2 regions of the Bradyrhizobium sp. CIR48 genome follow, and region 1 is predicted to be linked to the other one. Evidence: riboswitches for the same ligand, from Rfam matches in the RefSeq annotation. Region 1 holds a riboswitch; the other holds the start of a gene.

Region 1 (15,854 bases):
TCCTTCGAGGCTCCCCATGCAGCGCGTTGCGCCGCACGGCTCGCGCCTCAGGATGACGGATCAGCTGTGACTGTGTTGAGGTGTCAGGTTTTCTTCGCCGCCAGCGCATCCGCCACGGCGGTGCGGATGTCGGCGACCGAGAACGGCTTTGTCACAACGTCGTGCACCAGCGCATTGAGGTTCGAGGCGCGCTCGCGCTGGTCGGCAAAGCCGGTCATCAGCAAGATGGTCAGGTCGGGAAAATCGCGCGCGGCGGAGAGCGCCAGCGCGATGCCGTCCATCACGGGCATCTGGATGTCGGTGAGCAGCAGGTCGAACGCGCCGTCCTCGCGGGTCAGGATCTCCAGCGCCTCGGCGCCGTCCTGCGCGGTGACCGTTTCGTGCCCATCCATGGCGATGGCGCGCGCCACCAGCGTGCGCATCGAATCTTCGTCGTCGGCGATCAAGATCTTCGGCATGGGACCAACTTTCGGACCAACCTCGGTACCGGGCGGCACGATTATACGCTGCCGCCGGCAATGTCGCGCCGGTTGAAGAAGCGAACGTCGATATTGCGGCCTTCCGGCGGCGGCGAGGCCAGGCGGGACCGGAAGAAGGCGCGCTCGCCGGGCCGCAGCACGGTCTGCTCCAGCACCGTATTCCAGGCGTAGATCTCCGCGCCTTGCCCGTCGCGCACGGCAAAGCGCAGCCGCGGAATGTCGAGCGGCTTCTTGCCCTCGCCGACGATCACGCCCTCGATCACCAGCACCTGCTTACCGTCTACGGTCTCGCTGGACAGCTTCACATCCTTGAAGGCGAGGCCCCGCAGGTTCACCTCGAGCCCGACCATCTTGTAGAAGGCGGCGGTTTGCGGCAGCAGCCGCACCATGTCGCCGCGCCAGATCACCAGCGCCAGCACCAGCGCGCCCATGGCGGCGCAGGCGGTCGGCAGGCCGAAATGGGATTTTTTGGGCGACGCGGTGGCGACCGGACGGCTCACCCGCGCGCCGCGGCGGCCGAACAGACCGCGGAACCAGGACTGGTGCTGCGCGCCGACGACCTCCTCCTCGGCTTCCCGGGCCGCCGCGGACCACTCGTCCTCGGTTTCCTTGGGGGCCTCTTCATCGGGCCAGTCGCTGGCGATCGAGGGACTGTCGACGACAGGTGCGTCAGTGGCGCTGTCGTCCTTGGCATAGGAGTTCCACTGCTCGGCAAGGTCGGTCTGGTCGTCGGCCTGGCTGGCCGCGGCCATGGCCGGGACGGATGCCTCCTCGATGGCATCCTCGGCGTGGGCGATCCAGGTCTCCTTGCAGCGGGAACAGCGGACCGCCCGTCCGTTCGCCCCAAGGCTCGCGAGCTTGATCGCGTAGGATGTCATACAATGGGGGCAGACGATATGCATGGACGAGCCTTGACGATGACCGCGTCGGGGAGAGCCGCGCGGCAAGGATGCTACGATGTATGCTACAGCGCGACCGTTAACGAACCGGAAACCATAACGGCGGCAAAACCCGTTGGTCGCGTATGGCGGAGCGCAGCAGTGCGACCCGCGCCCCCCTCTCGAACGGAGCTGAGCTTGGTTCGGTTCGAAAATGTCGGATTGCGTTACGGTCTGGGGCCGGAGATCCTGCGCGACCTCAGCTTCCAGATCCCCGCGCATTCGTTCCAGTTCCTCACCGGCCCCTCGGGTGCCGGCAAGACCTCGCTACTGCGCCTGTTGTTCCTGTCGCACCGGCCGACGCGGGGCCTGGTCAATCTGTTCGGCCACGACATCTCGCGTCTCGGCAAGGACGAGATCGCCGATCTGCGCAAGCGCATCGGCATCGTGCTGCAGGATTTCCGCCTGCTCGATCACATGACGACCTATGAGAACGTCGCGCTGCCGTTCCGCGTCATGGGCCGCAGCGAGTCGAGCTACCGCAAGGAGGTGATCGATTTGCTGCGCTGGGTCGGGCTCGGCGACCGCATGGACGCGCTGCCGCCGATCCTGTCGGGCGGCGAGAAGCAGCGCGCGGCGATCGCGCGCGCCGTGATCTCGCGGCCGCAGCTGCTGCTCGCGGACGAGCCGACCGGCAGCGTCGACCCGACGCTGGGACGTCGCCTGCTGCGGCTCTTCATCGAGCTCAACAAATCGGGTACCGCCGTCATCATCGCGACCCACGACATCGGCCTGATGGACCAGTACGAGGCCCGGCGGCTGGTGCTGCACCAGGGACGGTTGCACGTCTATGAGTAGGACCGACGAGCGCGGCGTGTTGGTCGACCTCGGACAGGAGCGTCCGCAGCTTCCGGCCAACGCGCGCAACATGTCGCCGATCGTGCCGCGCGCCTCGATCCAGGGCCGCGCGCTGGTCGCCGTCGTCGCCATCATGACCTTCCTGGCGTCGATGACCACGGGCACGGTGCTATTGGTGAGCGCCTCCGCCGCGGAATGGCAGTCGGACGTCGCCAGCGAAATCACCATCCAGGTTCGCCCGCAGGCCGGCCGCGATCTCGAACGCGACACCGCGGCTGTGACGGAGGCAATGCGCGCGCAAGCCGGCGTCGTCGAGGTCAAGCCGTTCACCCGGGAGGAGAGTGGCAAGCTGCTCGAGCCCTGGCTCGGCACCGGGCTGTCGATGGACGACCTCCCGGTGCCGCGCATGATCATCGCGCGTGTGCAACCTGGCACGCTGCTCGATCTCGGCGCCTTGCGCGCGCGCGTGACCCAGGTCGCGCCAAGTGCCAGCGTCGACGATCACCGCGCCTGGATCGAGCGGATGCGCTCGATGACCAACGCCACCGTGCTCGCCGGCCTCGGCATCCTCGCGCTGGTCATCATCGCCACCATCATCTCGGTCTCGTTCGCGACCCGTGGCGCCATGGCGGCGAACCGTCCGATCGTCGAGGTGCTGCATTTCGTCGGTGCCGGCGACCGCTACATCGCCAATCACTTCCTGCGTCATTTCCTGAGGCTGGGCCTCGAGGGCGGCGTGATCGGCGGCGGCGCCGCCATGCTGGTGTTCGGCTTCTCCGAGTCGATCGCCGGCTGGTTTTCCGGTACGCCCGTCGGCGACCAGTTCGCCGCGCTGCTCGGCACCTTCTCGCTGCGGCCGTCCGGCTACATCGTGCTCGCGGCCCAGGCCGTGCTGATCGGCGCCATCACCGCGGTGGCCTCACGCCAGACCCTGTTTGCGACGTTGAACGATGTTGATTGAGTTCTTTCTTCCGTTCTCCGGCAGGAGAGGGCGAAGAAACCGGACTCCACTTCGCCTCAAAACCTTTTAAAATCACCTCAGGGAAGGGATCATCGACATCATATGACCTCGCCGACCGACGATCGATCGCCGAACCTGCCGCGCGGCTGGCTGCGCGCGGCCGTGGTGTCGACGATTGCGCTCGCCTTCGTCGGCGCGGCGGCGGGCTTCATCGCATTCCTGTCGCAATTGCGCGGCGCCGAGATCGCCCCAAGCCGCAAGGCAGACGGCATCGTGGTCCTGACCGGCGGCTCCTCGCGGGTGTCGGACGCGATGGAGCTGCTCGCTGCCGGCTACGGCAGGCGGCTCCTGATCTCCGGCGTGCACCCGACGTCGACGGCGAGTGACATCTCCCGGACCTTGCCGGAGAACCAGTCCTTCATGACCTGTTGTGTCGATCTCGACCGCACCGCGCTCTCGACCCGCGGCAATGCGGCGGAGGCGCGGCGCTGGGCCGACGGCCGCCGATTCAAGTCGCTGATCGTGGTCACCTCGAACTATCACATGCCGCGCGCGCTGGTGGAATTCTCGCATGCGATGCCGCAGACGACGCTGATCCCGTTCGCGGTGGTCGGCGACAAATGGCGCGAGGAGCCGTGGTGGACCTCGGCGTCCACCTTGCGGCTGCTGCTGTCGGAATATGTCAAGTACGTCGCGGCCGAGCTCAGGGTGCGGCTGGAGGATTTCGGGATTGACCTTTCGCCCGAGATGTCGGAGCAGCCTGCAGGTCAGCAGCCAAAGCGGCCTGCCACCGCACAGGCCAATTGATCGGCAAATTAATCGGATCGTCGATGTTCCTGATTTTCCTGCGCTCGCTCGTGTTCAACGTGCTGTTCTACGCCGTGCTGGTCTGCCTCGCGATCGTGGCGCTGCCGACCTTCGCATTGCCGCCGCGCGCCATGCTGACGGTCGCGCAATGGTGGGCCAAGGCGACGCTGGTCCTGATGCGCGTGGTCTGCAACATCAAGGTCGAATTCCGCGGTGTCGAGAACATCCCGCAGGGGCCGCTTGTGATCGTGGCAAAGCACCAGTCGTTCTGGGAGACCTTCGTGCTGCCCGGCTTCTTCAATCGTCCGATCTTCATCCTCAAGCGTCAGCTCATGCAGATCCCGGTGTTCGGCCAGTTCCTGGTCAAGACCGGGATGATCGCGATCGACCGCAAGGCCGGCGTGAAGGCGCTCTTGGACATGACGCGGCGGGCGCGCGAGGCGGTGCGCTCGGGCCGGCAGCTCGTCATCTTTCCGGAAGGCACGCGCCGCGCGCCGGGCGCGCCGCCCGACTACAAGACCGGCTTTGCGCAGATCTATTCGTCCTGCGGCGTGCCGTGTCTGCCGATCGCGCTCAACTCCGGCCTGTTCTGGCCCCGCCGCACCTTCATGCGCTATCCCGGCACGCTCGTGGTGGAATTCCTCGATCCGTTGCCATCGGGCCTGCCGAAGGACGAGTTTCTCTCCCGTGTGCAGACGGCGATCGAAGAGGCAACCGGCCGCCTCGTCGAGGCCGGCCGCAAGGAGCAGGAGCAATTGATCGGCGCCTCGCCGAGTTACGCGCCGTCGGAGGGCTAAAGCGCGATGAGATTAGGATGAATCGTCATCGCGCTTTAGTTTATTGTTTGAGCATGATCTTTCCGGAAAACCGCTGCGCACTTTTCCGGATCATGCTCTAGCGGCTCTCTCGATCGTCGCGAGCCGGCGGGTGCAGGGAATGCGCCTCCCCATGCAGCATGGTCGCGAGCTGATGCAATTGCGTATCGCGAAAACCTTCGGCCTCGATCGCCTTCACCGTCGCGGTGACATAGTCGCGATTGGCGCCGGACTGGCCGTGGCCCTGGACGACATGGCGGTGCTGCTCGGCGAGCGAGAGGCGGCCGGCATATTGCACATGGCCGCGGTCGACGACATAGGCGAGCGCGGAGACGCGCTGGCGCGCATCGTTCTCCAGCCACACCGAGCGCATGACCTCGCGATAGACCGAGGTGACCTGCTCGCGCGCCCGCAAATACGCGACCACGTCGGTGCGGTTCTTTTCAGCGACGCGAAAGGCGATGCCGCGGCAGGCGCCGCCGCGGTCGAGCCCGAGCACCAGGCCCGGCTTCTCCGGTGTGCCGCGATGGACGAAGGAATAGACGCAGAGCGCCCGGTGCTCGCCGACCAGCCGCGCCGGGACGCGCTCCTCGAAGTCGAAGCCCGGACGCCACATCAGCGAGCCATAGCCGAACACCCAGAGGTCGCCCGTGGCTGTGGTGACGGAGGGGAGGGTGATTTCGGACATTTCGGGCACGGCTACCAGAACCGCGCCCTCAAGCGAAGCGAATTCTCCGCCTTTCGTCGGGGGCGGGCCTCGCTTACATTTGCCAAAATCTGGGGCCAAAGGGTCGCCGCATGTCCAATATGACCGTTGCCGCAGGCCGCCGTTCCCGTTGGGGCCTTTTCATTGCCCCCGTCCTCGTCCTGATCCTCGCCGTCGCCTGGAGCTGCTTCTGGTTCTACGCGGCCTCGCAGGCCGAAGTGGCCGCCGACGCGTGGCGGGCGCAGGAGGCCAAGTCGGGCCGCATCTATGATTGCGCCAAGCGCTCGATCGCCGGCTTCCCGTTCCGCTTCGAGGTCCAGTGCTCCGGCGCCAGCGTCGCCCTGGTCTCGCAGAATGCGAGCAAGACGCCGTTCACGGCCAAGCTCGACAACATCCTGGTCGTTGCCCAGGTATACGATCCCAAGCTCGTCATCGCCGAATTCTCAGCGCCCGCGACGCTGACCGACGGCGTCACGCAGAACACCTTCGTGGTGAACTGGAGCAAGGGCCGCAGCAGCGTGGTCGGCCTGCCGGCCGTGCCGGACCGCGCCTCCATCGTGTTCGACGATCCCAACATCAATCGTCTCGACGGCAGCATGCAGGTGCCGCTCGCGCGCGCCAAGCAGGTCGAGCTGCACGGACGCCTCGCGGATGGCTCGCCGGCCGATCATCCTGTGATCGAGACCGTGCTCCAAGTCGCGCAGGGCAGCATCCAGGGCGTTCATCCCCTGCTTGCCGAGCCGTTCGAGGCGGACACGCGCGCCAAGATCACGGGCCTGTCCGACCTGACGCCAAAGCCCTGGCCGCAGCGCTTCCGCGAGATCCAGGCCGCCGGCGGCCACATCGAGATCGTGCTGTCGCGGATTCAGCAGGGCGAGATGATCGCGGTTGCGGCCGGCACGCTCGCCCTCTCGGCCAACGGCCGGCTCGACGGCGAATTGCAGATGACGGTGACGGGGCTCGAGCGCGTGATCCCGGCGCTGGGCATCGAGAAGATGCTGGAGGAGGGTGTGCCGCAGGCCACGCTCGACCGCGTTGCGCCCGGGGTGAAGTCGCAGGACCTCAACAATCTGTTCGGCGCGCTCGATCGCGCCGTTCCCGGCCTCGGCAAGGTGATCAAGCAGAACGCCAATGCCGGCGTTGCCGCCGGCATCAACTCGATCGGCACCGAGAGCATGCTGGAAGGCAAGAAGGCGAGAAGCTTCCCGCTGAAATTCGTCGACGGCGCCGTGCTGCTCGGGCCGGTCAAGGTCGGCCAGATCCCGCCGCTGTATTAGGTGGCGTAGCTGCCGTAGCCCGGATGGAGCGAAGCGCAATCCGGGACGGTGCCAGCCACGATCAAGAATCCCGGATTACGCTTGCGCTCCATCCGGGCTACGAACTCACGGCTTCTTCAGCGCCCCGTGCTGGCGGCCGAAATCCGCGGCCGCCGAATCCTGGCCGATCTCGACGATGCCGCGGCGGATGGCGCGGGTGCGGGTGAAATGGTCGAACAGCGCCTCGCCGTCGCCGCGGCGGATCGCGCGGGTGAGTTTTGCGAGATCCTCGGTGAAGGTGCCGAGCATTTCCAGCACCGCCTCCTTGTTGGCGAGGAAGACGTCGCGCCACATCGTCGGATCGGACGCCGCGATGCGGGTGAAATCGCGGAAACCGCCGGCGGAGAACTTGATCACCTCGGACTCCGTCACCTGCGCCAGCTCGTCGGCGGTGCCGACGATGGTGTAGGCGATCAGATGCGGCAGATGGCTGGTGATCGCGAGCACGAGGTCGTGATGATCCGGCGTCATGACCTCGACCTTGGCGCCCATCGCCGCCCAGAACGCGCGCAGGCGATCGGTCGCGGCCGCATCGACACCTTCCGGCGGGGTGAGAATGCACCAGCGATTGATGAAGAGCTCGGCGAAACCCGAATCCGGCCCCGAATGCTCGGTGCCCGCAACGGGATGCGCCGGCACGAAATGAACGGTCTTCGGCAGATGCGGCGCCATGTCCCTGACGATGGCGCCCTTGACCGAGCCGACGTCAGAGATGATTGCGCCGGGCTTCAGATGCGCGGCGATCTCCTGCGCGACCTCGCCGCAGGCACCGACGGGAATGCAGAGGATGACGAGATCGGCATCCTTCACTGCCTCCGCATTGGTCGCCACAACCTGGTCGACGATACCGAGTTCGAGCACCCGCGCGCGGGTCTTCTCCGAGCGCGCGGTGGTGACGATCTCGCCCGCCAGGCCCTGGAGCTTCGCAGCGCGCGCGATCGAGCCGCCGATCAGGCCGAAGCCGATCAGCGCGACACGCTGGAAGTGCGGTGCGCTGCTCATTTGCCGGCCATGAAGTCGCGCAGGCCGTCGACGACGAGGCGGTTCGCCTCCTCGGTGCCGATGGTCATGCGCAGCGAATGCGGCAGGCCGTAATTCTTCAGCGCGCGCAGCACCAGGCCACGTTTAGTGAGGAAGGCGTCGGCGTCGTCAGCGGTCTTGCCCTTGTCGGTCGGGAAGTGGATCAGCACGAAATTGGCGACGCTCGGAGTCACCTTCAGTCCGAGCTTGCCGATCTCCTCGGTCAGCCAGTTGCGCCAGGTCTCGGTGAACTGCTTCGACATCGCCTGGTGTGCGGTGTCCTCGATCGCGGCGACCGCGGCGTACATCGCCGGCGTCGACACGTTGAACGGGCCGCGGATGCGGTTGACCGCGTCGACGATGTGCTCGGGGCCGAACATCCAGCCGATGCGCAGTGCGGCGAGGCCGTGGATCTTGGAGAAGGTGTGCGTCACCACCGTATTCTCGGTGGTGGCGACCAGCTCGATTCCCATTTCGTAGTCGTTGCGTGAGACGTAGTCGCAATAGGCGGCATCGAGCACCAGCAGCACGTGCGACGGCAGGTCGGCGCGCAGGCGCTTGACCTCGTCGAACGGCACATAGGTGCCGGTCGGATTGTTGGGGTTGGCGAGCCAGACCAGCTTGGTCTTCGGCGTCACTGCCTTGAGGATGGCGTCGACGTCGCAGGTCAGGTTGGTCTCCTGCGCAACGACATTCTTGGCACCGACCGCCATGGTCGCGATCGGATAGACCAGGAAGCCGTGCGTGGTGGAGATCGCCTCGTCGCCGTGGCTGAGATAGGTGTGCGCCAGCAGATTGAGGATCTCGTCGGAGCCGGCGCCGCAGATGATGCGGTTGGGGTCGAGACCGAAGGAGCGGCCGATCGCCTCGCGCAACACGCGCGAGGTTCCTTCCGGATAGTCTTCCAGGTGGTCCGCCACCTGCTTGAAGGCCTCGATTGCCTTGGGCGAGGGCCCGAACGGCGTCTCGTTGGCCGACAGCTTGAACACCTTGCGGCCCGGCTCCGCGACCGGGCTCTTGCCGGGCGTGTAGGGCGCAATATCGAGAATGCCGGGATTCGGCACGGGGCGGGACATCTTGAACTCCGAAAATGGCGGGGCGCGGCGCGTGGTTTACGATTTCGCCCCGGTCGGGGGCACCGTATAGCGCGTTGCGTGGCTGCCGACGAGGGCCGTGGAGCGCACCGAGGCCCCCGCCTCGATCAGGGCAGCCCTGATTTTGTCGATGCTGGTCGCATTCGTGACCGAGACCAGCAGCGCTGCGCCGTCGAAGGCGGTGTCGGGCACCGCCACGATCTCCGCGAGCGGCGACAGGGCCCGCGCGACCTCGGCGTTCCAGCCGGAGACGCGGACGCTGAAGGTCTCGACCTCCGTCACCAGGGCGCTGTCGGCGACCCGCGAGATCGCGAACACCGGCAGCGCCGCCGGATGGTCGGCGCGCTCGACGAAGGGCATCCGCGCGATGATCTTCGGCGCGCCTTCCGTTTCGAGCAAGAGCCACCATGGCGTGCGGCTCGACGTCGCCGAGACCAGCGCCAGATCGCCCTTGGATTTCGCCACCGCCTCGACCGCGGCCTGTGCGCTGAAATGCGCGACGTAAGGCACCGTGAAGCCAAAATGGAAGCGCGCGGAATCGCGCATCGCCGGCTCACTCGCCGAGATGTCGGCATGCACCGAGAACGGCGCCTGCACGTAAGTGAACGTCGAGATGATGACGCGCCAGATGCTCTCGACCGTGTCGAGCGGCAGGATGCCGCGATGGCGCTGCACGATCTCGCGCATCATGGCGGCCTCGCGCGCTGGGCGGAACGCCGAGCCGACCTCCTGGGTCTGCTTCACCTGGATCAGGCGGTCGATGATGTCGCCGCGCTGCATCAGCAGGCGATGCATGCCCTCGTCGATCGCGTCGATCTCCTTGCGCAGTTCCTGAAGCGATGGTGGCGCGGGCGGACGTTGGGACATGTCTGGCTGTCGATGGTTTCGATGGGGGATGTCCTGATTAGGCAGTCGGGACGGCGAAAGCAAAGAGAAATCACGTCCTTTTCGGACGACGCGAGAGAGACGAATTGGGCCGATCCCGGCCGCGACTTGACGAAAACCACCCAAGACGGTAGTTTTTGCCCGTTCCGTGGTCATTTGAGCCGGCCGGCTTGCAGCCACGTTAAAAAACTCGCTAAACAGGCCGGGGACGCTTCCGATCCCGGCCGAACCTATCGTTCAGGCCGGGTTTTTCATGGCCTGATGCAAGTGGCGATCACGCGTGATCGCAAACGAGGTCGATGGTCAGATGGGTGGCGTCAAGTCGATACCGAGTCCTGCGATCAGCGCCGACGAGCGGTCGCACGAGGTGGATCATCCAAGCTCGCAGATCGCGCATTTCGGCGCCGAGCAGCCGCTGCGGCTCGATTGCGGCGTCGATCTCACCCCGTTCCAGATCGCCTACCAGACCTATGGCGAGCTCAACGCCGATCGCTCCAACGCGGTGCTGATCTGCCATGCGCTGACCGGCGATCAACATGTCGCCAATGTGCATCCCGTCACCGGCAAGCCCGGCTGGTGGGAGACGCTGGTCGGCCCCGGCCGGCCCATCGATCCCAAGCACTACTTCATCATCTGCTCCAACGTGATCGGCGGCTGCATGGGCTCGACCGGGCCGGCCTCGATCAATCCTGCCACCGGCAAGGTCTGGGGCCTGGATTTCCCGGTCATCACCATTCCCGACATGGTGCGCGCGCAGGCGATGCTGGTCGACCGGCTCGGCGTCGACACGCTGTTTGCGGTGGTCGGCGGCTCGATGGGCGGCATGCAGGTGCTGCAATGGACCGCCGCCTATCCGGGCCGCGTGTTCTCCGCGCTGGCGATTGCCTGCGCGACGCGGCACTCGGCACAGAACATCGCCTTCCACGAGCTCGGCCGCCAGGCCGTGATGGCCGATCCCGACTGGCACGGCGGCGGCTATGCCGATCACGGCATCCATCCGCATCGCGGGCTCGCGGTGGCGCGGATGGCGGCGCACATCACCTATCTCTCGGATGCGGCGCTGCATCGAAAATTCGGCCGGCGCATGCAGGACCGCGAGCTGCCGACCTTCTCGTTCGACGCCGACTTCCAGGTCGAGAGCTATCTGCGCTACCAGGGCTCGTCCTTCGTCGAGCGCTTCGATGCCAACTCGTACCTCTATCTGACGCGCGCGATGGACTATTTCGACATCGCCGCCGACCATGGCGGCGTGCTCGCAAAGGCGTTCGCGGGAATTGCGACCCGCTTCTGCGTGGTCTCCTTCACCAGCGACTGGCTGTTTCCGACCTCGGAATCGCGCGCGCTGGTGCACGCGCTGAACGCCTCGAGCGCGCGGGTGTCGTTCGCCGAGATCGAGACCGATCGCGGCCATGACGCCTTCCTGCTCGACGTGCCCGAATTCTTCGACATCTCCCGCGCCTTCCTGCAATCCGCCGGCAAGGCGCGCGGGCTCACCGGCAAGAAGGACGGCTAGCGATGTCTGTACAGGAAGCGCTGCCGCTGAACGGCGTGACGACCACCTCGTCCGGTCAATATCGCGCCGATCATCTGCTGGTCGCCGAGATGGTGAAGCCCGGCTCGAAGGTGCTCGACGTCGGCTGCGGCGAGGGCGATCTGCTCCAGCTGCTGGAGACGCGCGGCATCGACGGCCGCGGCATCGAGCTGTCGCGCGAGGGCGTCAATCGCTGCGTCGCCAAGGGCCTTGCGGTGGTGCAGGGCGACGCCGACACCGATCTCGTCAATTATCCGGATGACGCCTTCGACTATGTGATCCTGTCGCAGACGCTGCAGGCGACGCGGCAGCCGCGCGTGGTGCTGGAGAATCTGCTGCGCATCGGCCGCCGCGCCATCGTCTCGTTCCCGAATTTCGGTTTCTGGAAGATGCGGCTGCAGCTCCTGGTCGGCGGCCACATGCCGCGCACCGAGAATTTGCCGGCGACATGGTATGACACCGCCAACATCCATTTCTGCACCATCAAGGATTTCGTGCAGCTCTGCGACGAGATCAACGTCAAGATGGAGCGCTCGGTCGCGCTCGATCTCTACGGCCGCCCGGTGCCGCTGAATCTGCCTTGGTGGGTGTGGAACATGTTCGGCGAGCAGGCGGTGTTCTTGCTCAGCCGCGGCGGCGGGAAGTAGTTTTTCTCGCCTGCTGCGGCCTGACCCGTCATCCTGAGGCGCGAGTGGCGCGATGCGAAGCATCGCGCCGGGAGCCTCGAAGGATGAGTGGCCGAGTGTTTCGGCGTGCTCATCTCTCGCTGTGGCGAGAGCGTGGCCGTCGCCCTTCGAGGGCCGCTGAAGAAGCGGCCACCTCAGGGTGACGGAGTTGAGAGCGCGGGGCGTTTCATAGTGCAGACCTAACCGAACCCCGTAGCCCGGATGAAGCGCAGCGCAATCCGGGGCAAGTCGCGCCGCGTTGACAATCCCGGATTACGCTTTCGCTCCATCCGGGCTACGCGACGGAGTATTTGCTGCGCCTGTGCCTAATGCGCCAGCGACCTGGGATCGCGCTCCGGCCATCGTCCGGCTTCGACCAGCGTGACGAAGCGCTCCACGCTCGCGTTGAACAGCGCGGGCTCTTCGAGATTGAGCACGTGGCCCGACTTCGGAAACATCGCCAGCCCCGCCGCAGGCAGATGCTTCTTCAGGAACAGGCTCGGTCCGACGCATAGATCGTCCTCGTCGCCGCAGATGATCAGCGCCGGCGTCGATGCGCGCTTGATCGCATCCGTCATCGTGTAAATCGAGGGGCGGCGGCCCTGGAAGCCGCGCATCGTGCGTGCCGACCCCTTGGCGTCGTGGCGCGCCAGCGCGGCGTAGAAATCGGCGTGGCCGCGGGGATCCTTCACCAGGAAGGGAATCCGGCTCGGCGCCTCGCGCGTGACCTTTGCGACCTCGGCGGAGCCCAGCGTCTCGAACTGCTCGGCATTGGCGCGGCACTGCTTGCGCCAGGCCTCCAGGTTCTCGATCTCCGAGCCGGAGCCGACGCCGGCCAGCGTCATCGACAACGCGCGCTGCGGCGCGTTGAGCCCGATCTGGAGCGAGGAGTAGGCGCCCATCGACAGGCCGACCAGATGCGCGCGCTCAATCCTGAGATGATCGAGCACCGCGAGCGCATCGCTATAGAAATGCGTGTAGCTGTAAACCTCGCCCTCCGGCACGTCCGACGGCGTGTAGCCGCGCGCCGAATAGGTGATGCAGCGGTGGCCGCGCGAGAAGTAACGCATCTGCGGCTCCCAATTGGTGTAGTCGGCCGCGAACTCGTGCAGAAAAATGATCGGCGTTCCCTGACCCGCTTCTTCAAAATAGATGCGGACGTCGTCCCTGGTCGTGGCGTGGGGCATTAACCGTTTCCCTCTCTTCAAGCCGCCTTTGCAGGATTGCAGTTAATGTTGTTGTCCGCAATGCGGCGGCCTCGATCAGTGTCGGCGCAAAATCATCACAGCTATTCGCAGGCAGCCCGCGTCTTTTTCTCGCCACATCGGACGGCTTAACGGCCAGACCGATGTCGGCCGTTGCACGGGCCGATCGGGAAGTGGGGTGTCAACGAAGGATGAAGAATGTTTGAGTTGTTTGCGTCTCGCCTGTCGCGTTGTGTAGTCGCGCTGGCGATCTTCTTCGCGGCGGTTGCCGCGTTCGTTTCTCCGGCCTCAGCGCGGCCGCATCATCGTCATAGCGCAGAGCGGCACGCACACGTGCACCACGCCAGACATCATCATTATCGCCACCATGCACGCAGCTCGCGCTTCGAGCGCAGCGCGACGCAGTTGCGGGCGAGCGGATTCGCCGACACCCAGGCGAGCTATGATCCGAACGCCAACAGCGGCGGCATGGCCAACAACACCATGGCTGCAAGCGGCGGCTTCGGCGGCGGATCGAGCCTTGTGTCCGAGGCGCGCCGCTATGTCGGCGGCAATCCGACCGGGCGCGGCAGCCTGTGGTGCGCGCGCTTCATGAACATGGTGCTGGAGCATACCGGCCATAAGGGCTCAGGCTCCGACATGGCGAGCTCGTTCGCCCGCTACGGCACCCGCGTCTCCGGTCCGCAGGTCGGCGCCATCGCAGTGATGTCGCGCGGTCGCCGCGGCGGTCATGTCGGCATCATCACCGGCATCGATGCACAGGGCAATCCGATCATGATCTCCGGCAACAACGGCAACCGCGTCCGCGAGGCGCCGGTCTCGCGCGGCCGGATCTACGCATATGTGATGCCGAACTAACGACGGAGCCGTAGGGTGGGCAAAGGCGCACTTGCGCCGTGCCCACCATCTCTCTCCGTCGCAGAAATTGCGTGGGCACGCTTCTGCCGTCGCTCTTCGAGCTATGGCGGACAAGTCGCTTTGCCCACCCTACGGTACCGGTGCCGGCTCAAACCAGCTTCGGCTCTTCCACCGCGACCGCATCGCCGACGCCGATCTCGCCACCTTCGATCACCTCGGCATAGATGCCGCAGTCCATGTGGCCGAGATTGCGCGAGAGCGTCGGCGGTATCTCGAGATCGCGCTTGGCCGTCACCGGGTCGACATTGGTGGCCGGGCAGCGGACGATGCGCTTGACCACCTTCAGCCGCGCCGCGCCGATCGCCAGCGTCTGGCCGACGAGATCGAGCTCTGACCAGGCCGGCCAGCCCTTCACGTAGAGATTGGCGCGGAAGCGCAGCGGATGCACGGCGGTCCCGCCCAGCATGGTCTCGATGGCGCGGACGCTGCCGAGATTGATGATGGAGACCACCTTCCGGGCGACGTCGGAGAAGCTGTGATCGCGGCCGGACAGCAGCTTCGGCGGGCCCTTCAGCTCCGGCTGGAAATTTTCCGCGAAGTAGCGCTCGATGGCGGCGCGCCCGACCGCGGTTTCCAGATCGCCGCTGGCGACGGTCTGGCCGTCCTTGCGGATGGTCAGGACATTGGTGGCGTCGTCGAACCGGCTATCGAGCTCGGCAAGCCGCTCATTTCGTGCGAGCATCAGAAACTGGATTTTCGGCTTCCACTCGGGCGCCTCGGGATCGAAGCCGCTCGGGCCATTCTCGATGGCGTAGCGGCGGTCGGCGGGCAGGGTCTGGCCGGTCCGCAAGGGGACGCGGCGCAGGGTCTCCGGCGTCAGGCCCTTGATCGGATAGCGGTAGAGGCCGGTGATTTCGGCAGTCTGGCTAGCTGTCATGCCGCTACTTAAGGGATTCGCCCCGGGCCCGCCAAGCCGGCGGATCAGCGCACGAAATTGTGAACTGGCCTCTTTCGCATCTGCAACCTGCTTCCCACATCTGGCTCAGGCCGGCGGCAACGTCGGCAAAACACGACCGTTACCGGTTGAGAAACGTCAATGCGGTAATCGGAAACCCAATGAAGATGCCGTTTGGGGTGCCTTAGAGGGCCCTGAGGGCAGGCCGAGGGACAGAAAAGATGAATATCGACAAATACACCGAACGCTCCAGGGGCTTCGTCCAGTCCGCGCAGTCGCTCGCGATGCGCGAGGGACACCAGCAGTTCTCCACCCTGCACGTGCTGAAGGTCCTGCTGGACGACAATGAGGGGCTGGCTTCCGGTCTGATCGACCGCGCCGGCGGCAATTCCCGTGCAATTCTGAAGGCGACCGAGGATGCCCTCAGCAAGGTGCCGAAGGTCAGCGGTGGCGGTGCCGGGCAGATCTATCTGGCGCCCGAGCTCGCCCGCACCTTCGACGCGGCTGAGAAGGCCGGTGAGAAGGCCGGCGACAGCTTCGTCACCGTCGAGCGGCTGCTGCTCGGTCTGACGCTGGAAAAGACCAGCGAGGCCGGCACCATCCTCGCCAAGGGCGGCGTCACCCCGCAAAACCTCAATGCGGCGATCGAGGCCCTGCGCAAGGGCCGCACGGCCGACTCGGCCACTGCCGAGAACGCGTACGACGCGCTGAAGAAATATGCCCGCGACCTGACGCAGGCGGCGCGCGACGGCAAGCTCGACCCGGTGATCGGCCGCGACGAGGAAATCCGCCGTACGATCCAGGTGCTGTCGCGCCGGACC
Region 2 (15,854 bases), on a different contig from region 1:
TGCTGGACCAGACCAACGTCCTCGATCCCAGGCTCGACCTCAATCTGCTGCGCGCCCGGGTCGGCATGGTGTTCCAGAAGCCGACGCCGTTCCCGATGACGATCTACGAGAACATCGCCTTCGGCATCCGCCTCTACGAGAAGATCTCGAAGTCCGAGATGGACGACCGCGTTGAGAAGGCGCTGCGCGGCGGCGCGCTGTGGAACGAGGTCAAGGACAAGCTCAACGCCTCCGGCCTGTCGCTCTCCGGCGGCCAGCAGCAGCGCCTGTGCATCGCCCGCACCGTCGCGGTGCGTCCTGAAGTGATTTTGTTCGACGAGCCCTGCTCGGCGCTCGATCCGATCTCGACCGCCAAGGTCGAGGAGCTGATCCAGGAACTGTCCGAGAACTACACGATCGCGATCGTCACCCACAACATGCAGCAGGCGGCGCGCGTCTCCGACAAGACCGCCTTCATGTATCTCGGCGAGCTGATCGAGTTCGACGACACCAGCAAGATCTTCACGTCGCCGAGCGACCGGCGCACGCAGGATTACATCACCGGCCGGTTCGGCTGAGGAGACGCGACATGGGTACTGAACATACCGCAAAGGCTTTCGACACCGACCTCCAGGAGCTCACCCGCCTGGTCGCCGAGATGGGCGGCATCGCCGAGCGCATGATCGTCGATTCCGTCGACGCGCTGATCCGCCGCGACGTCGCGCTCGGCCAGCGCGTCGTCACCATCGACGCCGAGCTCGACGCGCTGCAGAAGCGCATCGAGGAACGCGCGGTGCTCACCATCGCCCGCCGGCAGCCGATGGCGGTGGATCTGCGCGAGATCGTCGGCGCCATGCGCGTTGCGACCGACCTCGAGCGCATCGGCGACCTCGCCAAGAACATGGGCAAGCGCGTCGCCGCGCTGGAGACCGACTTCCATCCGCTGAAGCTGTTCCGCGGCCTGGAGCACATGACCGACCTCGTGCAGCAGCAGGTCAAGTCGGTGCTGGATGCCTATGCCGCGCATGACCTGCCGGCGGCGATGGCGGTGTGGAAGGGCGACGAGGAAGTCGACGCGATCTGCACCTCGCTGTTCCGCGAGCTCCTCACCTACATGATGGAGGATCCGCGCAACATCTCGTTCTGCATCCATCTGATGTTCTGCGCCAAGAACATCGAGCGGATCGGCGACCACGCCACCAACATCGCCGAGACCGTGTTCTACATGATCGAAGGCCAGGCGATCACCGACAAGCGGCCGAAGGGCGACATGACCACCTTCGCCACGACGGTCCCGAATACCTGAAGACTTGAAGGAGCGACGACCCGATGGGCGCACGCATTATGGTGGTTGAGGACGAGGAAGCTCTCACCGAGCTGCTTCGCTACAACCTCGAAGGCGACGGCTATGATGTCGAGACGGTCATGCGCGGCGACGACGCCGACACCCGCCTCAAGGAGCACATCCCGGACTTGATCGTGCTCGACTGGATGCTGCCGGGCCTGTCGGGCATCGAGCTGTGCCGGCGCCTGCGCACCCGGCCCGACACCAAGCAGCTGCCGATCATCATGCTCACCGCGCGCGGCGAGGAGAGCGAGCGGGTGCGGGGACTTGCGACCGGCGCCGACGACTACATCGTCAAGCCGTTCTCGGTGCCGGAGCTTTTGGCGCGCGTGAAGGGCCTGCTGCGGCGCGCCAGTCCTGAGCGGCTCGCGACAGTGCTGGCCTATGGCGACATCGAGCTCGACCGCGACAAGCGCCGCGTGGCGCGCTCGGGCCGGCCGATCGATCTCGGCCCGACCGAATATCGCCTGCTGGAGTTTTTCCTGGAGCATCCCGGCCGCGTGTTCTCGCGCGAGCAGCTGCTCGACAGCGTCTGGGGCCGCGACATCTACATCGATGAGCGCACTGTCGACGTCCATATCGGCCGCTTGCGCAAGCTGCTCAATCTCGGCCGCGAGCAGGACCCGATCCGTACCGTCCGCGGCGCTGGCTACGCGCTCGACGACCGCTTCGCGAAGGCGGAGCAGACGTAAGGTTTGCTGGCGTTGGCTTTGGCGGGCTGCCGCCGCATTCTCCGGTGTCGTCCCTGCGAAAGCAGGGACCCATAACCACAGGCAGTGGTTTGGCGAAGACTCGGAGTGACCATCTCGCGCGACAACTGCGCCTTGTGGTTATGGATCCCCGCGTTCGCGGGGATGACACCGAGTTGGTTGAGCCGTCATCGTGCGACGGCTGCCGTCGTTGCGATCAGCTAAATCCGCTCAGCGCGGACCCGGCTTCGCCGGCGCGCGCCGGCGATCCGCCGCCGGCTGATACGCCACGCGCGAGTGCTGGGCGCAGTAGGGCAGGCCGGACAGTGCCTTGCCGCCGCAGAAGAAGAAATCCGGGCTCGAGGGATCGCCGACCGGCCAGTGGCAGGTCGCCTCGTTGAGCTCGAGCAGCGACAGCCGCTGGCCCATCGGCACCACGTTGTCATAGGTGACGGGTTCAGCCTCCACCTCGACCTCGAAGGCCTGCGCCAGCGCGGTGTTGCCGCGCGCGATGGGGCGGGTCACCCGCATCATGTGCTGCGCGGGACGCGCCTTGCGCGGCCGGGGCGCTGCCGATGAAGGGCTCTTGGCGCGGCCGGACAGACCGAGCCTGTGCACTTTGCCGATCACGGCATTGCGGGTCACATTGCCGAGCTCAGCTGCGATCTGGCTGGCCGAAAGTCCGGCCTCCCAGAGCTTTTTCAGCTGCTCGACGCGATCGTCGGACCAGGTCAAAACCGTCATTGCACCCTTTCCCTCGCTACGCGCCAGCCATCCTGGGGCCTCGCAGCGATTGCCTAAGCCTTCAAAAACCCGTGCCGTCAGAATCCCTTAAGGCTCGCCGGGCGCGTGACTGACGCCCGAACGTTTACGCCGGTACAAGAGGACTCTTGGGATCAGAACCGCTGCACGAGATGTCGTATCTGACAATCCAAACGCTACAATATGGCGTGACTCCCGCGCAAGAGTCCGCCGACTCGCTTCCACATGTTCCGTGGTGAAAACCCGCAAAATCGGCACCGCAAGACTACGGATTCAGCGTTTCCTGAGGCTTTCCGGGCGGCATTGACACCCGTCTTGCCAAGCATAAGATAGTCCCGCGTGCCGCCCTTAAAAGGCGGCACGTTTCGTTTTCCGGGCCGGTCGATGGTGCGTTGCGCAATGCACGCGTCACACCGTCCGCAACATTCAAGTGACATCATGACTAACAGCGCAGCGCCGCATTTGCTCCCCGTTTTCGCCAGAGCCGACCTCGGCTTCGAGCGCGGCGAAGGCTGCTGGCTGATCGCGACCAATGGCGATCGCTATCTCGATTTCACCTCGGGCGTGGCAGTGAATGCGCTCGGCCATTGCCACCCGCATCTGATCAAGGCGCTGCAGGAGCAGGCGACCAAGCTCTGGCACATGTCGAACCTGTTCCAGAGCCCGGACGGCGAGAAGCTCGCGAGCCGGCTTTGCAACGAAAGCTTTGCCGACTTCGTGTTCTTCTGCAATTCGGGCGCCGAAGCGCTGGAAGGTGTGATCAAGCTGGTCCGCCATCATCACTTCTCCAAGGGGCATCCGGAACGTTATCGCATCATCACCTTCGAAGGCGCCTTTCACGGCCGTACGCTGGCAACGCTCGCCGCGACCGGCTCTGCAAAATATCTCGAAGGCTTCGGCCCGCCCATGGAAGGCTTCGACCAGGTGCCGCATGGCGATATCGAGGCCGTCAAGAAGGCGATCGGCCCGCACACCGCCGGCATCCTGATCGAGCCGATCCAGGGCGAGGGCGGCGTGCGCTCGGCAACGCCGACCTTCCTCAAGGCGTTGCGCCAGCTTTGCGACGAGAAGGGCCTGCTGCTCGCCTTCGACGAGGTGCAGACCGGCATGGGCCGCAGCGGCGATCTGTTCGCCTATCGGCGCACCGGCGTCACGCCTGACGTGATGTCGCTGGCAAAGGCGCTCGGCGGCGGCTTCCCGATCGGCGCAGTGCTGGCGACCGCGGATGCGGCAGCCGGCATGGGGCCCGGCTCGCACGGCTCGACCTTCGGCGGCAATCCGCTGGCGATCTCCGCGGCCAACGCGGTGCTCGACGTCATGCTCCAGCCCGGCTTCTTCGACCACGTGCAGAAGATGTCGCTGCTGCTGAAGCAGAAGCTCGCCTCCGTGATCGACCGTCATGGCGATGTCGTCAGCGAAGTGCGCGGCGAGGGCCTTCTGATCGGCATCAAGGCCGTGGTGCCCTCCGGCGATCTCGTCGCGGCGCTGCGCAATGAAAAACTGCTCACGGTCGGGGCCGGCGACAATGTCGTGCGTTTCCTGCCACCGCTGATCGTGACCGAAGCCGAGATCGAGGACAGCGTCGGGCGGTTAGAGCGCGCCTGCGCCGCGATCTCGTCCAGCCAGACCAAGCGGGCGGCAAGCTGATGAGCAAGTCCCCGAAGCACTTCCTCGATATCAACGAGCTGCCGCTGTCGGAGCTCAAGACCATGCTCGCGGCGTCCTCCGCCATGAAGGCGAAGCAGAAGGCGCAGCAGCCGGTGCGGCCGCTCGAAGGCAAGACGCTGGCGATGATCTTCGAGCGCCCGTCGACCCGGACACGCGTGTCGTTCGACGTCGCGATGCGTCAGCTCGGCGGCGAGCCCATCATGCTCACCGGTGCCGAGATGCAGCTCGGCCGCGGTGAGACCATCGCCGACACCGCGCGCGTGCTGTCGCGCTATGTCGATGCCATCATGATCCGTATTCTCAACCATGACGCGCTGCTGGAGCTTGCGGCCAACGCGACGGTACCCGTCATCAACGGCCTGACGCGGCGCTCGCACCCCTGCCAGGTGATGGCCGATCTCATGACCTATGAGGAGCATCGCGGCCCGATCGAGGGCAAGACGGTGGCCTGGACCGGCGACGACAACAACGTGCTGGCGTCCTGGGCTCACGCCGCCGAGCGCTTCAAGTTCCAGCTCAATGTCGCGACGCCGCCGGAGCTCGCGCCGAAAAAAGTGATGCGCGACTTCATCAAGGCGACCGGCGCGCCGATCATGCTCGGCACCGATCCGGAAGCCGCCGTGCGCGGCGCCGACTGTGTCGTCACCGACACCTGGGTGTCGATGGGCGACAAGGAAGGCGAGCACCGCCACAACGTGCTCAAGCCCTATCAGGTCAACGGCAAGCTGATGTCGCTGGCCAAGCCCGATGCGCTGTTCATGCACTGCCTGCCCGCCCATCGCGGCGAGGAGGTCACCGACGACGTGATCGACGGTCCGCAATCGGTCGTGTTCGACGAGGCCGAAAACCGCCTGCACGCGCAGAAGGGCATTCTGGCCTGGTGCTTCGATGCGGTGAAGTAAGGGCGCTGCAAGCCCGACGGTCGCCTCACACACAACTGTCGTCCCTGCGAACGCAGGGACCCATACCGCGGAATCTCTCTTGTGGCAGGCTGGCGGAGGCGAGCGGTCTTCGCCAAACCGCATCCTGTGGTTATGGGCCCCGGAGCTGCGCTTACGCTTGTCGGGGACGACATCGAATTTGCCGCAACGTTGTGCAACCTTATCGCCCCCGAACCCACCACCCCGCGCCCCTTCCATTTCCCACCGACCGACCCCAGATAACGCCCCATGGTTTCCCAATCCCCTCAGATGAAAGCCGGCCCCGAAGGCCCGGTTCGCGCGCCATCAGCGGTTCCGATCGATGACGCCGTGTTGCCCTACGAGGTCGACGCGCTCGACGTGCGCGGGCGCCTGGTGCGGCTTGGCCCGGCGCTCGACGAGATCCTGACCAAGCACGATTACCCCGCGCCGGTCGGCAAGCTGCTCGGCGAGGCCATCGTGCTGACGACGCTGCTCGGCTCGGCGCTGAAATTCGAGGGGCGCTTCATCCTGCAGGCCCAGACCGACGGCCCGGTGTCGTTCCTGGTCGTCGACTACATGGCGCCGGATCGCCTGCGGGCCTATGCGCGCTTCGATGCCGCGCGTCTCGGCGATACCAAAGATTCCGGCACGCTGCTCGGCCGCGGCCATCTCGCCATGACCATCGACCAGGGCCCCGACATGAGCCGCTACCAGGGTCTGGTCGCGCTCGACGGCGGCAGCCTCGAAGACGCCGCCCACGAATATTTCCTGCGCTCCGAGCAGATCCCGACGCGCGTGCGCCTCGCGGTTGGCGAGGAGTGGCGCTCCAACGACGGCGGCAAGCATCGCTGGCGCGCCGGCGGCATGCTGATGCAGTTTCTGCCCAAGGCGGCGGAGCGCGCGCGGCAGGCCGATCTGCATCCCGGCGATGCCCCCGATGGCGTCGAGGTGCACAGCGTTGCCGAAGACGACGCCTGGGTCGAGGCGCGTTCGCTGATCGAGACCGTCGAGGACGTCGAGCTGATCGATCCCGAGCTCTCCGGCGAGCGGCTGTTGTTCCGCCTGTTTCACGAGCGCGGCGTGCGCGTGTTCAATCCGATGGTCCTCAAGGCGCAATGCTCCTGCTCGCGCGATGCGGTCGCCGCGATGCTGAAGAGCTTCTCGCCCGACGACCGCGCCGCCATGGTCAAGGACGACAAGGTCGTCGTCACCTGCGAGTTCTGCAGCTCGGTGTATGATTTCACGCCGGACGAGGCGGGCGTCGAAGGCGCGTAGCGAGCTCTCGTAGGGTGGGCAAAGGCCTACTTGCGCCGTGCCCACGAGCGCTCGACGGCGGCGAAAGACGTGGGCACGCTTCGCTTTGCCCACCCTACGGCGCCTGCCCTGTGTCGCGCTCTGTCAATCCGCTTCGCTAAAAATATTCCACTTTACCGAAATTCGGTTTCGGCGTATGTGCCGTCCATCCCGGCTCACCCAAGAGGGGCGACTATGTGGTCGTCACTGTCGCGAGCCGGGCTTGCGGTGGACGCGGCAGCGTCGGCACGAGAGGTGCGGGCAGGGCGGGTAGTCCCTGTGAGCCCGAAACCGCGTGTAGATGAGCGGCGCTGTTCAGTTCGTCTCGCCACATTCTTTCGGCAACGTCGACAAGGCCGGGAGATAATGTGGTGACCAGCGAACGCGCGTACGGCAAAACCGTGTGGTCCAGGCCGTCGTTGCCACGGTCAAGTCCTTGCGAAGGTGCGAGCGAGCCCAACCGGGCAGACTGCATCATCCAAATTCGCGGGGCGAGGGAGGCCAGAAGGAATGGTCGGCTCCCGGGAGATCACGGCATAAGCCGTCCAGCCATCGCGCAGGGAAGGCCGAGTGATCGGCACCACCTGTATGCTGCTGTGCGGTTCTTCCTGCGTGTGCATTTCGCGCAGCGGACCGCGGGTGCGAGCCGGCACCCGGCCTTCCCTGCGCCCTCTTGGATTAGAGGGCAGCGAGACCAAGCAAAGCTCGGGCGAATGAAGCCGCGAGGCCGAAGAGGCATGTCCGTGAGCTGAGCTGCGTGCCACAAACTCGATATCGTAGGGTGGGCAAAGCGCAGCGTGCCCACGCCTTGTTGTTGATGGAAAGAGATCGTGGGCACGGCGCTATGCGCCTTTGCCCACCCTACGGCAGCGCCGCTGGGATCTGCATCGGAGCATCGCAATGCGTGCGCCCCTCCGATCTCGTGCCCCGGACGCTGCGCAGCGTCACTAGTGCCGCAGCGCGTCCGGGACACGAGAGCGAGGCCCTAATTCAACACCCTCTTATTGTCCGGGCTGTCCAGCGAAAACGCCGGCACGTCGATCTCGAAGCGCTCGCCGCTTTCGGTGACCATCTGGTAGCGGCCGGTCATGAAGCCGGAGGCGGTGGAGAGCGGGACGCCGGAGGTGTATTCGAAGCGCTCGCCGGGGGCCAGGATCGGCTGCTCGCCGACCACGCCCTCGCCCTTCACCTCCTGCTGGCGCCCGGAGGCGTCGGTGATGATCCAGTGCCGCGTCTTGAGCTGCACGGTCTCCTCGCCCGAATTGACGATGACGATGGTGTAAGACCAGAAGTAACGGGAGCGGTCGGCCGACGACTGCTCCGGAACAAAGTTCGGCTCGACGGTCACTTCGATCTGGCGGGTCACGGCGCGGTACATGGTTGCTATCATACCGAAATCCGGCGCTGGAACCAAACGCCGGAGACGGCTTTGGCGACATCGTCCCGCCAGAATTCGAGGGGAATGACACCCGGACGTGATCCGGCCGCTTTGCGAGATGACGACCGGACCGGTACACTCCTCAACGTCGCGATTTGCGGAAGGGTTTCTAGGCCCCGATGACCATTGCCGACCATGTGACGGGATCGACGATCGCGGGAACCGCCAAGCCTGCAGACGCCAAGCCTGTAGACAGCAAGTCTGTAGACAGCACGCCTGGGGACAGCAAGCCCGCGGGGGCGAAGCCGCGCGCGACCGCGCCGGCCATCACGCTGCCTGCCATCGGCGAGCGCGAGCTCCGGCTCGACCTGTTTCGCGGGCTGGCGCTGTGGCTGATCTTCATCGACCATCTGCCGCCGAGCCTGCTGACCTGGTTCACGATCCGCAATTACGGCTTCAGCGACGCCACCGAGATCTTCATCTTCATCTCCGGCTACACCGCCGCTTTCGTCTACGGAAGGGCGATGCTGGAGAGCGGCGTCGTCATCGCCACCGCGCGCATCCTGCGCCGGGTCTGGCAGATCTACGTCGCCCACGTCTTCCTGTTCACGATCTTCCTCGCCGAAATCTCCTATGTCGCGACCAGGTTCGAGAACCCGCTCTACACCGAAGAGATGGGCATCATGGATTTCCTCAAGCAGCCCGACGTCACCATCGTGCAGGCGCTGTTGCTGCGTTTCCGCCCCGTCAATATGGACGTGCTGCCGCTCTACATCGTGCTGATGCTGGCGCTGCCGCTGATCCTGTGGTCGATGAAATGGCGTCCCGACGTCACGCTCGGCCTCTCGGTCGCGCTCTACGCGGTCACCTGGGAATACGATCTTTACCTGTCGGCCTATCCTAACGGCTTCTGGGCCTTCAATCCCTTCGCCTGGCAATTGCTGTTCGTCTTCGGTGCATGGTGCGCGCTCGGAGGTGCGCGACGGATGTCGCGTATCCTGGCTTCGCCCGTGACAATGTGGATCGCGATCGCATACCTCGCCGCGGCGTTCTACGTGACGCTGACCTGGTACGTGCCGCAGCTCTCCCAATTCATGCCGAAGCGGGTCGAGAAGTGGATGTATCCGATCGACAAGACCGATCTCGACGTGCTGCGCTTCACGCATTTCCTGGCGCTGGCCGCGCTCACCGTACGCTTCCTACCCCGGGATTGGCCGGGCTTGAAATCGCGCTGGTTACGACCATTGATTCTATGTGGCCAGCATTCTCTCGAGATCTTCTGCCTCGGCGTCTTCCTGGCCTTCGCCGGGCATTTCATTCTCGCCGAAGTCTCCGGCGGCGCAGCCATGCATGCGCTGATTAGTCTCTCCGGGGTCCTGATCATGTGGGGCGTGGCCTGGGTGATTTCGTGGTACAAGCGCGTGGCTGACAAGAGCGGTGCGAAAACCAAAAACGCCGTCGGCAACGCCGATCTGGCGGGAGGGGGCTGATGACGGCGAAGGTTCTCCTGAGCCTGGTCCTGCTATGCGGTAGCCTCGCCGCGCCTGTGGCGCGCGCGGGCGATGCTGCGTCTGGCGCTGCCACCGCGCCTGCGTGCGAATTGCCGTCTTATCTGCTTACCAGTGAAAGCCAGCTTCCCAAGGTCGCCGAGGCCGTCAAGGCCGGCAAGCCGCTCGAGATCCTGGTCATCGGCAGCCGCTCGACCACGATTCCATCCTCGGAGGGCAGCTCCTATCCGGCGCGCATGGAAGCGATTCTGAAGGAAAAGCTGCCGCCGTCGGAAGCGGTGCACGTCTCCGTAGAAATACAGAGCAAGCGAACGGCGGAGGAGGCCGCCTCGACCTTCGTTAAGCTGATGGAAGCAAAAACGCCTACTTTGGTCGTCTGGCAGACCGGGACCGTGGATGCCATCCGATCCATCGATCCCGACGAATTTCGCAGCGCCGTCACCGAGGGGGTTGTTGCGTTGCAAAAGGCAGGGGCCGACGTCGTCTTGATGAATTTGCAGTACAGCCCGCGTACCGAAACGATGATCTCGGCCCAACCGTTTCTCGATAATATGCGCGTCGTGGCGCAGGAGCATGATATTCCGCTGTTCGATCGTTTCACGATCATGCGGCAGTGGAATGATCAGGGTCAGTTCGACCTGTTCAGCCCGTCCCGCGGGCCCGAACTGGCGAAGCAGGTTCATGATTGCCTTGGCCGGGCGTTGGCACAGTTCGTGATCGACGCAGCCCATCTGGAGCCGGCCCAGCAGCAAAATTGAGGTCTAGTGTTAATGAGTTCTCTCCGCCCTTTTTGCCTGACGGCATGGCTGACCGCGCCTGCAGCAGCAGTGCTGTTGTTGCTGGCGCCGGCCCCGCAGTCCCATGCGCAGACCCAAGCCGCGCAGGCGACACAAGCACCGGCGCAGTCGGCTGATCCCGCTCCCGCTTCGCCGTCCCAGACCACCGTTGCCGTGACTTCGCCCGAGCAGCGCGGCATCACCGCGCGCGCCATCGACAAGGTGAAGCAGGTCGCCAAATCCGCCGGCGACGTCTTCAACCGCGTGCCCTGCCTGCCGCCGAAGGGCGGCTCGAAGGCGATGGGCTCGCTGCCGCATGTCGCGGGCAAGCTCGTCGCCGGCCAGCCCGTCCTCATCGTCGCGTTCGGCTCGTCGTCGACCGCAGGATTCGGCGCGAGCTCGCCGGAGTTCAATTATCCGAACCGTCTCGCCGCCCAGCTGCGCCGACACTATCCGACCGCCGACATCACCGTCGTCAATGCCGGCGTCGGCGGCGAGGATGCGCCCGAGATGATGAAGCGCCTCCAGACCCAGGTGATCGACGTGCATCCGGATCTCGTGATCTGGCAGGTCGGCACCAACGCGGTGCTGCGCAATCTCGATCCCGGCGACACCGCCAAACTGGTCGAGGACGGCATCAGCCGCATCCAGGCCGCCGGCGGCGCCGACATCGTGCTGGTCGATCCGCAATATTCGCCGGCCGTCAACCAGCGCGGCGAAAGCGCCGGCAAGATGGTGAAGCTGCTCGGCAAGGTCGCCGAGCTTCGTCACGTCGGCATCTTCCCGCGCTTCGAGGTGATGCGCGACTGGCACGAGAACCAGTCGATTCCGGTCGAGAGCTTCGTCATCGCCGACGGTCTGCACATGAACGATTGGGGCTATGCCTGCTTCGCCCAGCTGCTCGGCGACGACATCATCCGCTCGGTGGGGCAGATCAAGCTGGGCGTGAACGTGCCGGGGGATGTGCGGACGTATCGGCCGATGTAGGCACGCTGCCGTAGGGTGGGCAAAGGCGCAAAGCGCCGTGCCCACTATCGCTCAGTGATACGAAGGAAGAAGACGTGGGCACGCTTTCGCTTTGCCCACCCTACGAGATCTCGCTTCGCCTCACGCCTTCTCCAGCGCCGCAGTCAGATCCTCGATCAGGTCGTCGGCATGCTCGAGCCCCGCCGAGAAGCGGATGAACCCTTCGCTGATGCCGAGCGCGGCGCGGTCCTCCGGCTTCAGACGCTGATGCGTCGTGGTCGCCGGATGCGTGACGAGGCTCTTGGCGTCGCCGAGATTGTTGGAGATCTTCGCCAGCTTCAATTCATTGAGCACGCGGAACGCCGCGGCCTTGCCGCCCTTCACCTCGAAGCCGACCAGCGTCGAGCCGCCGCGCATCTGCTTTTTCACCAATGCTGCCTGCGGATGATCGGCGCGGCCCGGGAAAACCAGTCGCGAGATCTTCGGATGGCTCGCCAGCACGTCGGCGATGCGCGCGGCGGTATCGGTCTGCGCGCGCACGCGCACGCCCAGCGTCTCCAGGCCCTTGAGCAGGACCCAGGCGTTGAACGGCGAGATCGACGGACCGGTCTGGCGCATGAAATTGTGGATGTGCTCGGCGATGAAGGCTTCCGACGACAGGATGATGCCGCCGAGGCAGCGCCCCTGGCCGTCGATATGCTTGGTCGCGGAATAGACCACGACGTCGGCCCCGAGCGCGAGCGGGCTTTGCCAGATCGGGGTCGCGAACACGTTGTCGACGACGAGTCGCGCGCCGCCCTTGTGCGCGATCTCGGCAATCCCGGGAATGTCGAGCACGTCCAGCGTCGGGTTGGTCGGGCTCTCCAGGAAGAACGTCTTGGTGTTGGGCTTCACCGCGCGTTGCCATTCATCGAGATTGGCTCCGTCGACCAGCGTGGTCTCGATGCCGTAGCGCGGCAGCAGGTCCTGGACGACGTAGAGGCACGAGCCGAACAGGGCGCGCGAGGCCACCACGTGGTCGCCGGCCTTGAGTGGCGCCAGGATCGCCGTCGTCACCGCGGCCATGCCGGTCGCCGCCGAGCGTGCGGCTTCGGCGCCTTCGAGCTCGATCATGCGGCGCTCGAACATCGCGATGGTGGGATTGGAGTAGCGCGAATAGATGAAGCCGGGATCCTCGCCCTTGAACCGCGCCTCGCACTCCTCGGCGCTGTTGTAGACGTAGCCCTGGGTCAGGAACAGCGCCTCCGACGTCTCGCCATATTGCGAGCGCAGGGTGCCGGAATGGACCAGGCGGGTTTCGGGACGGTAGTTGGTGGTCGACTTCGACATAGGTACCTCCGACATGACCGTCTCGTCGAAAACGGTCACAAAAAAACCGGCCTGGATATATCCACGGGCCGGGATCACAGAGGTCCCCGGCCTGTTTAGCGACTTATTTAACGTGGCTGCAAGCCGGCCGGCTCAAATCACCACGGGATAAGTGATGCTCATATTCCGCAATGCCCTTTCCGTCAAGGCGTCCATCGGATAGCCGTAAAAGACTTGTATTTCCGGCATGTCCGGATGCATCTGACCCCATGAGGACCCCCGGTTGACGTTCACGGTTGCGCCCGACGCCAATGGTATCCTGCCCGACCGCATGATCGCGGCGATGGCGGCGGCGGGGCTCATCCTGCCCGCCTATGACTTCGTCGAGAGCCAGATCCAGCCGGCGAGCCTTGATCTGCGTCTCGGCGACATTGCCTATCGCGTCCGCGCCAGCTTCCTGCCCGGTCCCGGCGCCACCGTCGCCGAGCGCATCGACGAATTGAAGCTGCACGAGTTCAGCCTCGCCGACGGCGCCGTGCTGGAGACCAACTGCGTCTACATCGTGCCGCTGCTGGAGAGCCTCGCGCTGCCGCCGGAGATCGTCGCGGCGGCGAACCCGAAGAGTTCGACCGGCCGGCTCGACGTCTTCACCCGCGTCATCGCCGACGGCACCCGCCGCTTCGACATGATCGGCGCCGGCTATCACGGCCCGCTCTATGCCGAGATCAGCCCGAAGACGTTTCCGGTGCTGGTCAGCGAGGGCTCGCGTCTGTCGCAGGTGCGCTTCCGCACCGGTGACGCCATCCTCAACGCCGACGAGCTCGATGGCCTGCATGCCGCCGAGCGCCTCGTCGACATCGACGATGCTGATCTCTCGGGCGGCGTCGCCGTCTCCGTCGATCTCTCCGGCGAGAAGGCAAACGGCTTCGTCGGCTACCGCGCCAAGCGCCACACCGGCGTCGTCGACGTCGATCGTCGCTCCGGCTACGCGGTGGAAGATTTCTGGGAGCCGATCTCGGCCCGCCCCGACGGCAGCCTGATCCTCGATCCCGGCGAGTTCTACATCCTGGCGTCCAAGGAAGCCGTGCAGGTGCCGCCCGATTACGCCGCAGAGATGGTGCCGTTCGATCCGCTGGTCGGCGAATTCCGCGTGCACTATGCCGGATTCTTCGATCCCGGCTTCGGCTATGCCGGCGCGGGCGGGCAAGGCGCGCGCGCCGTGCTGGAAGTGCGCTCGCGCGAAGTGCCGTTCATCCTCGAGCACGGCCAGATCGTCGGCCGCCTCGTCTACGAGAAGATGCTGGCCCGTCCCGACGCGATGTACGGCCAGCGCATCGGCTCGAACTACCAGGCCCAGGGCCTGAAGCTGAGCAAGCATTTTCGGGTGTAATTCCGTAGCCCGGATGGAGCGAAGCGCAATCCGGGACACCCTCGCTTGTGGCACGATCCCGGATTACGCTTCGCTCCATCCGGGCTACAGTCCACACGAGGTGGTGACATGACCGATCAATCCGAGGTCGACGCAAACATCCTCAACGACGTCGCGGATGCGCTGATCTATTCGGATCGCTCCGGCACGATCATGCGGTGGAACCGTGCAGCGGCGGCGCTGTTCGGCTTCTCCGCGACGGAAGCGCTCGGCCAGAATCTCGACCTGATCATTCCCGAGCATCTGCGCGCCGCGCACTGGAAGGGCTTTGAAGCTGCGCTGGCCAGCGGCAGCATGAAGCTTGCGGGCAGGCCGACCCTGACCCGCGCGCTGCACAAGAGCGGGCGCAAGCTCTACATCGAGATGACGTTCGCACTGGTGCGGGATTTCGGCGGCACCGTCCTGGGATCGGTCGCGATGGCGCGCGATGTCACCGAACGGGTCGAGCGAGAGCGCGCGGCCAAGACGCCACCGCAGCAAACTTCGTGATGCGGAATTGACGGGTGGCCGCGCAGGGCGCTCTGCACGGGCGTCATGTTGCCTGCCGGAAGGCGCGGTGACACACTCGATCGCAACAACGATCGGGAGCGAAACGAATGACCGCCGCAGCTGACGCAGCGCAGGAAGCCCAATGGAAGCGCTGGCGGGCGGTCGCCGACCTCTACCACGCCTATTTCACCGGCCTCATCCTCACCGTCGTCACGCGGCGCGGCACTGCGGATGCAGCGGAGTTCGTCTTCCGCGTATTCCGCCGCCAGCAGCAGGAGCGCTTCCTGCCCGGGCTTAGGAAGCTCGGGATCGATCATCTGCCGCCGGCGGTGGCGGCCGCGCAATATCACTATCTCTCCAACTGGATCGGCGGCGTGCACGTCGAATACATGTATGAGAGCGACGCCAAGGCCTGGATCCGCTATCCGCCGCCGCGCTGGATCTGGAAAGGCACGGCGATCTGCGGCGTGCCGGGCGAGGTCTCCCGCGCGATGCTGCGGGGATGGCACGCCAATAATGGCGTTGCCTTCGGCGATCTCAGGCTCGGCTTCGTCTGCACCAAGCAGAGCGTCGACGGCCAGGATGGGCTGGAAGGCTATTATTGCCAATACGATCATCCGCTAGAACTTGATCAGCGCCTGGTGTTCGCGCGCCACCTCGAAGCGCCGCTGTTCGATGCGAAGACTGCGCCGGCTTTGCCGGTTGCGAGCTGGCCGAAACCGCGCCTCGAAAAAGCCTACCGCAATTACGCGATGGAATATGTCCGCACCGCCGCGCCCGTGATGGTGCAGCTGTTTGGCCCGGAAGACGCCGGCTATCTGCTGCACCTCACCGGCAAGCTGATCGGCATGCAATATTTCGAAGAGGTCGCGACGGCACTGGCGATGAGCCGCGGCGGCGCGAGCGAATTCGCGTCGTTCCTGAACGCGCTGTTCGCGGCGCAGGATGACACGGCCGAGACCTCGCAATCCGAAGGCACGTTCGAAATCCGCCAGCAGAGCTGGAAGCTGATGGACGACGTCGCCGACTATCACGGCGCCTGCGCTAAGGTCCTGGAGGGATTGTTCGAAGGCCTGGCTGCGGGATGCGGGCGGTACACCGGCGTGCACATGCGCACTGCTGCTGGCGGCCGTCCGCCGCTGGTCTGGACCGTGGAATAGGCGATGGCGCCGCCGCGCGCTTCGCCTCTCCCCGCGTGCGGGGAGAGGGAGAACAACAGCCGCAATTTCACGGGCTGAAATGCGCTGCCGCAGGGCACGCCTGCAACTGGCGCAGGAGAAATCGCTGCGGGCCGTGCTAACAAGCCTCTCGCCGCGCCTTCTGCGCGAAGAAAATAATTGGCACAGCTACGCATTGCCGCGC

The links. A riboswitch is a leader RNA that binds a small molecule or an ion and turns the genes downstream of it on or off. The one in region 1 is predicted to bind S-adenosylmethionine.
Region 2: another riboswitch for S-adenosylmethionine. It lies ahead of GGD66_RS25955 (O-succinylhomoserine sulfhydrylase); the one in region 1 lies ahead of GGD66_RS15885 (homoserine O-acetyltransferase).

What each region holds. Positions count from the first base shown of each region.
Region 1 is NZ_JACIHG010000004.1:478,610-494,463, forward strand. It holds gene GGD66_RS15830 (response regulator) at 84-458, opposite strand; gene GGD66_RS15835 (MJ0042-type zinc finger domain-containing protein) at 500-1,381, opposite strand; gene ftsE (cell division ATP-binding protein FtsE) at 1,556-2,215, shown strand; gene GGD66_RS15845 (ABC transporter permease) at 2,208-3,176, shown strand; gene GGD66_RS15850 (YdcF family protein) at 3,279-3,983, shown strand; gene GGD66_RS15855 (1-acyl-sn-glycerol-3-phosphate acyltransferase) at 4,007-4,780, shown strand; gene GGD66_RS15860 (gamma-glutamylcyclotransferase) at 4,878-5,486, opposite strand; gene GGD66_RS15865 (DUF2125 domain-containing protein) at 5,597-6,781, shown strand; gene GGD66_RS15870 (prephenate/arogenate dehydrogenase family protein) at 6,887-7,822, opposite strand; gene hisC (histidinol-phosphate transaminase) at 7,819-8,916, opposite strand; gene GGD66_RS15880 (chorismate mutase) at 8,953-9,801, opposite strand; SAM riboswitch at 9,958-10,037, shown strand; gene GGD66_RS15885 (homoserine O-acetyltransferase) at 10,127-11,332, shown strand; gene metW (methionine biosynthesis protein MetW) at 11,335-11,997, shown strand; gene GGD66_RS15895 (alpha/beta fold hydrolase) at 12,342-13,202, opposite strand; gene GGD66_RS15900 (TIGR02594 family protein) at 13,419-14,078, shown strand; gene GGD66_RS15905 (MOSC domain-containing protein) at 14,227-15,015, opposite strand; gene clpB (ATP-dependent chaperone ClpB) at 15,255-15,854, shown strand, end outside.
Region 2 is NZ_JACIHG010000008.1:437,160-453,013, reverse strand. It holds gene pstB (phosphate ABC transporter ATP-binding protein PstB) at 1-557, shown strand, start outside; gene phoU (phosphate signaling complex protein PhoU) at 569-1,285, shown strand; gene phoB (phosphate regulon transcriptional regulator PhoB) at 1,309-2,016, shown strand; gene GGD66_RS25995 (GcrA family cell cycle regulator) at 2,245-2,757, opposite strand; gene GGD66_RS25990 (aspartate aminotransferase family protein) at 3,214-4,422, shown strand; gene argF (ornithine carbamoyltransferase) at 4,422-5,345, shown strand; gene GGD66_RS25980 (Hsp33 family molecular chaperone) at 5,613-6,620, shown strand; gene apaG (Co2+/Mg2+ efflux protein ApaG) at 7,624-8,016, opposite strand; gene GGD66_RS25970 (OpgC domain-containing protein) at 8,196-9,506, shown strand; gene GGD66_RS25965 (SGNH/GDSL hydrolase family protein) at 9,506-10,282, shown strand; gene GGD66_RS25960 (SGNH/GDSL hydrolase family protein) at 10,295-11,287, shown strand; gene GGD66_RS25955 (O-succinylhomoserine sulfhydrylase) at 11,408-12,595, opposite strand; SAM riboswitch at 12,670-12,749, opposite strand; gene GGD66_RS25950 (2'-deoxycytidine 5'-triphosphate deaminase) at 12,858-13,964, shown strand; gene GGD66_RS25945 (PAS domain S-box protein) at 14,073-14,492, shown strand; gene GGD66_RS25940 (hypothetical protein) at 14,600-15,652, shown strand.